One region of the Flexivirga lutea genome, then DNA from elsewhere that is predicted to be linked to it. Evidence: riboswitches for the same ligand, from Rfam matches in the RefSeq annotation. Region 1 holds a riboswitch; the other holds the start of a gene.
What was found. A riboswitch is a leader RNA that binds a small molecule or an ion and turns the genes downstream of it on or off. The one in region 1 is predicted to bind S-adenosylmethionine.
Positions count from the first base shown of each region.

Region 2: linked by a shared signal. The riboswitch ahead of ACYVBN_RS00370 (MetQ/NlpA family ABC transporter substrate-binding protein) and the one ahead of metX (homoserine O-acetyltransferase family protein) in region 1 are both predicted to bind S-adenosylmethionine.

Region 1 is NZ_BAAGZB010000001.1:806,236-810,443, reverse strand. Features, by position in the region: gene ACYVBN_RS03860 (RNA polymerase sigma factor) at 1-358, opposite strand, end outside; gene ACYVBN_RS03855 (universal stress protein) at 597-977, opposite strand; gene metX (homoserine O-acetyltransferase family protein) at 1,095-2,294, opposite strand; SAM riboswitch class IV at 2,331-2,468, opposite strand; gene ACYVBN_RS03845 (DUF4192 domain-containing protein) at 2,661-3,686, opposite strand; gene ACYVBN_RS03840 (YkvA family protein) at 3,782-4,168, opposite strand; gene ACYVBN_RS03835 (EcsC family protein) at 4,171-4,208, opposite strand, start outside.
Region 2 is NZ_BAAGZB010000001.1:70,529-74,736, reverse strand. Features, by position in the region: gene ACYVBN_RS00385 (TetR/AcrR family transcriptional regulator) at 1-286, opposite strand, end outside; gene ACYVBN_RS00380 (ABC transporter ATP-binding protein) at 300-1,253, shown strand; gene ACYVBN_RS00375 (ABC transporter permease) at 1,250-2,071, shown strand; SAM riboswitch class IV at 2,193-2,321, shown strand; gene ACYVBN_RS00370 (MetQ/NlpA family ABC transporter substrate-binding protein) at 2,422-3,396, shown strand; gene ACYVBN_RS00365 (methionine ABC transporter ATP-binding protein) at 3,393-4,208, shown strand, end outside.

The DNA of each region.
Region 1 (4,208 bases):
TCTTGGCGGCCGTCTTCTTGGCGGCGGCCTTCTTCGCCGGCTTCGGGTCGTCGCCCTTGGCGGCCGTGGTCTTCTTGGCAGCGCTCTTGGCGGCCTTCTGGCTGGTGCTGCGACGGGTGGTGGTGGTCGCCACGGCACGAGCGGCGGTCTCGGAGTCGAGCGTGACGGCGATGCCGTGCTCATCCAGCGCACGCAGCACGGTCTTCATCCGCTGCGGCGCGATCTCACTGGCCTCCAGGGCATCCTTCAGCTGCGAGCTGTCGATCGAGCCGTTCGCCTGTCCGACTGCCATCAGCTGCTGCAGCGCCGGGTGCGCGAACTCCGCCGGCAATGCCGGCGCTCCGGGGGTCTTCGCCACTGGGTCCACCAACTACCTTCCGAAACTGTCGGTCAGCCGTGCACGGGCACTGGATGCACGGACGCAGGTGCACGGACACCACTACGTTGCCGTCCGGGGTTGACGGCTGACCGAGGTTGGGGTTTCGAAGCGACCGTCACACCGGCTGGTCCGGCTCGGTCACGAGCGCTTCCACACCATTATAAAACGATTCGGGGCGTGGAACATTCCATCGGCCCCTTTCCGGGGCTCGGTCCGCTCACTCGGCGGGCTTGACCGCCAGCACCGGGCAGGCAGCATCCAGCAGGATGCGCTGGGCGTTCGCGCCCAGGATCAGCTTGCCGACCGGCGACCGGCGCCGGAGCCCGATCACCAACAGATCGGCGGACTCCTCCTCCGCGATGCGCAGGAGTTCCTCCGTGGCATCCTCGCCGGGACCGACGGTGCGCACCTCGTAACTGACGTCCTGGTCGGCCAACTCGGCCAGCTGCGCGCGAGCGTCCGGGGTCTGGTCCTGCCCCTCGCTGTGCGCCGAGTCCAGCACCACCAAGGGGGTATGGCGCACGGCCGCTTCCGCGGCTGCTCGGCGCAGCGCCGCGGCGCCTTCCCTGGTCGGTACGTACCCCACCACGACAGCCACTGCGCGATCACCTCTTCCCATCGGGTCGCTCACGTCTCGGACGTACCGACGACGCTACCGGACCGATCCGCCGGCGGGGCGAGCAGCCTGGTGGCCAAGCTCACATCCGGCCGGCGCTCAACCGGCGACGGGCACGCGGACCTGCTCGCGCCGTGCATCGGCCACGGCCTCGGAGACGATCGCCGCGATCTGATCGGTCTCGATGAGGAACCCGTCGTGCCCGTGCTGTGAACGCATCAGCCGGACCCGTCCGCGGCCGTGTGCGGCCACGATCTGCTCGGACAACTCCACCGGGAAGAGCCGGTCGGAGTCGACGGCGGCGACACGCAACAGTCCCGGGTAGCCGCCGAGCACCTCCGCCAGGCTGCCGCGCCCGCGGGTGACGTCATGGGTCGCCATCGCCGCGGTGAGCTGCACGTAGGCGCCGGCGTCGAAGCGGGCGACGAGTTTGCCGGCCTGGTGGTCCAGGTAGCTCTCCACTGCGAACCGGCCGCCGTCCAGCGGGTCCTCCTGATCCTGTGGCCGCGTGCCGAACCGGGTGTTGAACTCGTCGGCGCTGCGGTAGGTCGCGTGGGCGATCCGGCGAGCGATACCCAGCCCGTCACTCGGTATGACGCCCGTGCCGTAGTAGTCGCCACCGGCGTACCCGGGGTCGGAGGTGATGGCCAACGTCTGTGCCTGACCCCACGCGATCTGGTCCCCGGTGGCCTGTGCAGCGCTGGCGATGACCAGCGCAGCACGGGTGCGCTGCGGATGACCGGCGGCCCACTCGATGGTGCGCATGCCGCCCATCGACCCGCCGAGCACCAGGAACCAGTCGGCGATGCCGAGCGCGTCGGCGACCGCCGCCTCGATCATCACCTGGTCGCGCACGGTGGTGCGCGGGAAGCGCGATCCCCACGCCCTGCCGTCCGGGGCGGGCGAACCCGGCCCGGTGGTGCCGCGGCACCCGCCGAGCACGTTGACGGCGACGACATACAGCTCGTCGGTGTCCAACGGCCGTCCGGAGCCGATCAGGCCGGGCCACCAGCCCGCCGTCGGCTGCCCGGGGCCGGGCTCCCCCACGACGTGCGAGTCACCGGTCAATGCGTGTTCGACCAGCACGGCGTTGTCGGCGCGGGAGGACAGTCGCCCCCAGGTCTGGAAGGTGACGACCACCTCGGGCAGCACGGCACCGCTCTCCAACGGCACGTCGGTGAGGCGGATCGCGCGGGCGTCGGGGTTGGCATCCGGCGGCGGTGCGCACCACTGCACCGGTGACCCGGTGCGTAATGGCGTGCGTGAGGTCTGCGTCGTCGCCGTCCGTATGGCGCTCATCCGGCCCACTCCTTGCGTGCCCCTTGGGGCTCGCCGGCCCCGCGCTTGCCGACCGCCGTGCGCGGTCGACCCTGTCTTCACCCGGGGCACCCCACCGCGGTGGAGGGTTGCCGCCCAGCCAGCCGGGGCTGTGTTCGTGGCCGCGAAGGTCAGCGAACGCTGGGACTCATGACGGATACAACGGTAGCAAAACCGTCTGGGCGGGACGAAGCCGTCGCCCGCGCATCTCACGGGTCGGGCGTTCCACCCAGGACCCGCGACATAGCGACCCGAGAGAATCGGGCTCCCGCGCAGTATTCGGAGGAACTGGCGGGGAAGAAACGTCGTGGGGTGCCGGAGCGGGGGAGGAATTTCGTGGGGGTGATCTTAGGCAGGCCGTTGCTGAGCTGGTGTCGGGCGCAGCCCGGCCTGCAGCGCCGCGTCGAACAACTGGGCCAGCCGGCAGTCGGGCTCGACCTGCAGCGCGCGGTCGACAGCGAAGGACGCGAGCACCCCGTTGCCGGTGACCCATCGGATGGCGGCGGCGAGCAGCAGCACCGGGACACTCCACGACTGCGGGATGCACCCGACCCACTCCTCCAGTCGCTCGGCGACGCGGTCCACCGGATCGTCGAACGGATCGAGCTCACGCAACCAGAGCGGCGGCAGGCCGAGGTGGTGCGGATCGACCGGCGCTTCGGCCTCGACCAGCTCCGCCGGCAGGAACTGCGGCATCAGCCAGGACAGCACCTGGTCGCGGACCACGATCGCGGCCACGGCCGTGGTGGCGTCGGCCAGCACGTCGACCGGGAGCTGATGCACGGGCGTCTGTTGCTCGAGCAGCACACGCGGCAGCACCTCGGCGCTGTGCACCTCGGCCGGCTCGCCGAGCCGATGCCCGACCGCTGCGGCCACCAATGGATGGCGCACGTCGAAGCGGTGCGCGAGGTCGGCACGGTCGGCGGCCGGGGTCACGCCGCGCAGCACCTGCTCGGCCACCGGTGCGACGCCGGTGGCCGGCGGGACCGGCGACCATGTGCACGGGCAGCGGTGACACGAGCATCGCTCGGCGCGCCAGGTCGCAGCCTCGCCCCGCACATGTGCGACGTGCGACAGCACTGCGCCGGCTGCGCGCAGCAGGTCGCCCAACTCCTGCAGGAACAGCTGGTCGGCGGCCCCGGACGCGTCGTAACAGAGCACGACCAGCTCGTCCGGATCGTGCCTGCCGAACGTGGTGGCGATGTGCTTCGCGAACGCCACGGCGTCGCAGCTGTCCGGTCGGTCGAACCGCGCCGTGAGGACCGTGCGCCGGTCGCGCAGGCCGATCACGACGAGGCAGTCCCGGGGCAGGAATCCGAGTTGGTAGGGCAGGTAGGCGATGAGCTCGCCGATGCCGTGCAGGCTGGATGTCATACGGCGAGCCTGTGGCCGCGCACCAGGGTCGCGGACGGTCGATCACCGCGGGTGTGGATGCGTGACCGGGCCGGAGGGGGATGTGGACCGCCCGGTCAGGACAGGCGCTCACCCGGGATCGTGTCGCCGCGCCGGCGTTCCCACGCCAGGAACCGGTCGGTGTCCTCCACCAGGGCCTTGGCCAGCCAGGCCAGCACGACGGCGTCGTCGGCGAGTCCCACGACACCGACGAGCGCTTCGGGCAGCAGATCGATCGGCGAGACGACGTACGCGGCGGCCGCCGCCAGCAGGCCGAGATGACCGGCACTCACGCCCGTGTACTCGCCGCGTGCGACGGCCTTCGTCATCCGCGGCAAGGACGCGACGCGCACCGAGATGGAGGGACCGCCCGGCTCGGTGACCTCCTGCAGTGCGTCGGAGATCCGGCGCATCGCCGACCAGCGGACGCCGGCCAGGCCGGACACCTTGGGCAGCCGCGGCACGCTCAGCTCCGCCCGGCCGGCAGGGCGCGGCCGGTGGGCG
Region 2 (4,208 bases), 740 kb from region 1:
CCTCCTCGGCCACGGCGGCCGCCACAGCGGCCTGGAATGCCTCGGACTGGGCGGTGAGGTGGTGGCGGACGGCAGTGACGACATCCGGAACGTAGTTGTACAGGGTCGCGCGCGAGATGCCGCTCTCCCGCGCGAGCCGGCTCATCGACACCGCACCGAGGCCGTCGCTGCTGACCAGCTCGGCCGCTATCGCGCCGATCCTCAGCAGTTGCCGTTGCTTGTGGCCGGCGACGGTCGCCGACCAGTCGGCGTCGACCGCGGATGATGCGGCACGGCCCTCGAGCACACGAGGAGTCGGGATGCGTTCCCAGCAACGGCCGTGCGCGATCGACGTACACCGGCTGACCAAACGGTTCGGACCGCTGGCGGCGGTGGACGGGCTGAGCTTCACCGTCCGCCCGGGCCAGGTCACCGGGTTCCTCGGAGCCAACGGCGCCGGCAAGACGACGACGTTGCGCATGCTGCTGGGCCTGATCACCCCGAGCGAGGGCACCGCGATGGTCGGCGGCCGCCGCTATCAGGACCTGGACGCTCCGGCGCGCACCGTCGGAGCGCTGCTGGAGGCCGACGGCTTCCATCCGGCACGCACCGGGCGAGATCACCTGCGCATCTGCGCGATCGCGGCGGGGGGGGTGGACGACCACCGCGTCGACGAGGCGCTGGACCAGGTCGGCCTGGCGACGGCCGGCGGACGGCGGGTTCGCGACTACTCCCTGGGCATGCGCCAACGCCTCGGCGTCGCCTCGGCGATCCTCGCCGACCCGCCGGTCCTGATCTGCGACGAACCGACCAACGGGCTGGACCCGGAAGGCATCCGCTGGTTGCGGGGACTGCTGCAGGACCTCGCGGCGGCCGGGCACACGGTCCTGGTGTCCAGCCACCTGCTGGCCGAGATGCAGCAACTGGTCGACTCGGTCGTCATCATCCATCGCGGCCGACTGGTGCACGAGGGCGACATCCGGCAGGTCGGCAGCGGCGAGGTCCGGGTCTGCAGCGCGGACCCGGCCGGACTGCAGGCCGCCGTGCACCGGGCTGTCGGTGACGACGTCCGGGTCGAGCGGACCGGCGAAGAGACGTTGATCGTGCGCGGGGTCGACGCCACCCGTATCGGGCTGATCGCGCACGACACCGGCATACCGCTGCGGCAGTTGGTTACCGAAGCCAACACGCTGGAACGACTCTTCTTCAGTCGCACCGAACCGGACGGCAGCGCCGCCGTCGAAGACCCCGCACGCGAGGGAGCAACGCGATGAGTGCCGTCGCCGAACGGACCGATGCACCTGCGGAGACCGGATCGGGTATGGCGACAGCGCTGCGCACCGAGCTGCGCAAGCTCGCCACGACCCGCCTGTGGTGGATCCTCGGGATGGGCGCGGTGGCCGTCGCGGTCCTCGTCACGGTGCTGACCGTCGCCGGATCGGAGGCCAGCGAACACCCACCGCTGGACATCTTCACCGGAGCACTCATCGGCGGCGTGCAGACCGCCTACATGATCACCGCGATCGTCGGCATCACCGCGGTCACCGGCGAGTACCGCCACCACACCGCGACCGCGAGCTACCTCGCCATACCGCATCGCGGCCGGTTGATCAGCGCCAAGCTGATCGTCCTGACCGGCTACGGACTGTTCGTCGGCGTCGTGGTGGTCGGCGTCTGCTCGGCCATCGCGGCTCCGTGGCTGTCCGCCCGCGGACTGCTCGGGGGCTCGCTCACCGCGGGCGGCGTGACGCGAGCGGTCGTCGGCGGCACCCTCTCCATCGCCGTGATGACCGCGGTCGGCGTCGCCGTCGGCGCACTGCTGCGCAACCAGATCGCCGCCGTTGCCGCACTGCTGATCTATCTCTTCGCGATCGAACAGACGATCAACAGCATCGCGCTGACCCGGCCGGCATACCCCTTCTTCCCCGGCGGCGCGGTGCAGGCGCTGGCGTTCTCCGGGCGCCGCGCCTTCGGCTCCGCGACCGGCGCCGAACTGCTCAATCCGTGGCTCGCCGCGGTCCTGATCGTCGGTTACGCGGTCGCCATCACCGCCATCGCGGTGCGCACGACGATCCGCCGTGACGTGAGTTAGCCGCTGCGCTCGACTCAGGCGGTCACCACCGTGGTGGCGCGATGGACGTGACGCAGTTCACCTACCAGTAGCACCGCTACACGTTTTGACTTATTCGGTAACTGTTCCTTATGTTTAAGTCAGTCACGAGTCCCAGCGACAAGCCCTGGCTTGCTGGGCGGCAACCCTCACGCACGTGGCGGGGTGCCCCAGGTGAATGACTGGGCCGCAGTGTGTGATCCACCGATCCGCAGTGCGGCAAGCACGGCAGTACCCCGTTGCCCGAGCGCCCGCTGATCGCGTGCGCGCGGGTTCGAGCACGGCCGGGCGCCCTTGCGTCATACGAACGACAGCCGAAGCCTGAGGTCACCATGTCCACCAACACCCCGTCCGACCCGTCTGGCGTCCCTTCCCTGCCGGACCGCCCCTCCCTGCCACCCCGACCGGGCCGGTCGCGGCGTACGTGGCTCACTGCTGCCGTCATCGCCCTGGTGGTCGGCGCCGGCGGCGGGTTCGCTGCCGGCCGCGCGACCGCCGGCGACTCGGCTTCCGGCGGCAAGCTCACCACGGTGAAGATCGGCGTCACGGACGCCGACCAGGACTACTGGCCGGTGCTGAAGAAGCTTGCGCGCGAGCACGGCATCGACCTGCAAACGGTCAACTTCTCCGACTACACGCAGGCGAATCCCGCTGTCGCGCAAGGCCAACTGGACTTGAACCTCTTCCAGCACCTGGTCTTTCTCGCCAGCTACAACAAGCAAGCGCACCAGGACCTGACGCCCGTCGGGTCCACGTATGTCGTGCCGCTCGGTCTCTATTCCAGGAAGCACACCCGGCTCAGCCAAATCCCCCGAGGCGCCGACATCGCCATACCGAACGACCCCACGAACCAGGCCCGCGCACTGCTGGTGCTGCAGAAGGCCGGGTTGGTCCAGCTCAAGGGCGGCGGCACCATCGTGTCGACACCCGCGGACATCGACACGTCCGCATCGAAGGTGAAGGTCACCCCAGTCGACGCCTCACAGACCGTGACGTCGTTGTCCTCGGTGGACGGCGCGGTCGTCAACAACGACTTCGCGTTGGACGGCCACCTGGACCCGAAGAAGGCGCTCTTCTCCGACGACCCGAGGTCGAGCACGTCGGAGCCCTACATCAACGTGATCGTGTCGCGGGCCGCCGACAAGGACAACCCGACGTATGCCGAGATCGTGAAGCTGTATCACGACCCGCGTGTGGAGAAGCTCGTCGTGGCGGAGTCGAAGAACACGAGTGTGCCGGTGCAGAAGCCGGCCGCCGACCTGCGCAAGCTGCTGGCCGGCTACGAGAAGGTCGTGAGCGGGCAATGACCGACGCCGTCACCGAAGCGACTGCGTCCGAGGTGGATTCGGCGGATCCGGTCGTCCGACTCACCGCCGTGTTCAAGATCTTCGGCACCGGCGCCGAGGCTCACCATGCTCTCGACGACGTCAGCCTGGACATCCGCCGCGGTGAGATCTTCGCCGTGATCGGCTACTCCGGCGCCGGCAAGAGCACACTGGTCCGACTGATCAACGGCCTGGAGAAGGCGACGTCGGGCACCGTGACCGTGGACGGGGTCGACATCACCCGGCTGCACGGAAAACCGTTGCGCGCCTTACGTCGTCGCATCGGGATGGTCTTCCAGCAGTTCCACCTGATGCGATCGCGGACCGTCTTCGGCAATGTGGCGTACCCGTTGCAACTGGCCGGGCTGGGGCGTGCCGAGCAGGAACAGCGGGTTGCCGAACTGCTCTCCTTCGTGGGGCTGCTGGACAAGGCCTGGAGCTACCCGGAAGAACTGTCCGGCGGTCAGAAACAGCGCGTCGGTATCGCCCGGGCGTTGGCCTCGGACCCCGACCTGCTGCTCGCCGATGAATCCACCTCGGCGCTGGACCCGGAGACCACCCGTGACGTGTTGGCCCTGCTCCGGCGGGTCAACGAGGAGCTCGGAATCACCATCGTGGTGATCACCCACGAGATGGACGTGGTCCGCGCGATCGCCGATCGCGTCGCCGTGCTCGACTCCGGCCGGGTCGTGGAGACCGGCACCGTGCGCGACGTACTGGGCTCACCGCAGGCGCAGACGACGCAGCGGTTCGTGTCGGCGACGGTCGGGAACCGGCCGGATGCTGCACGGCTG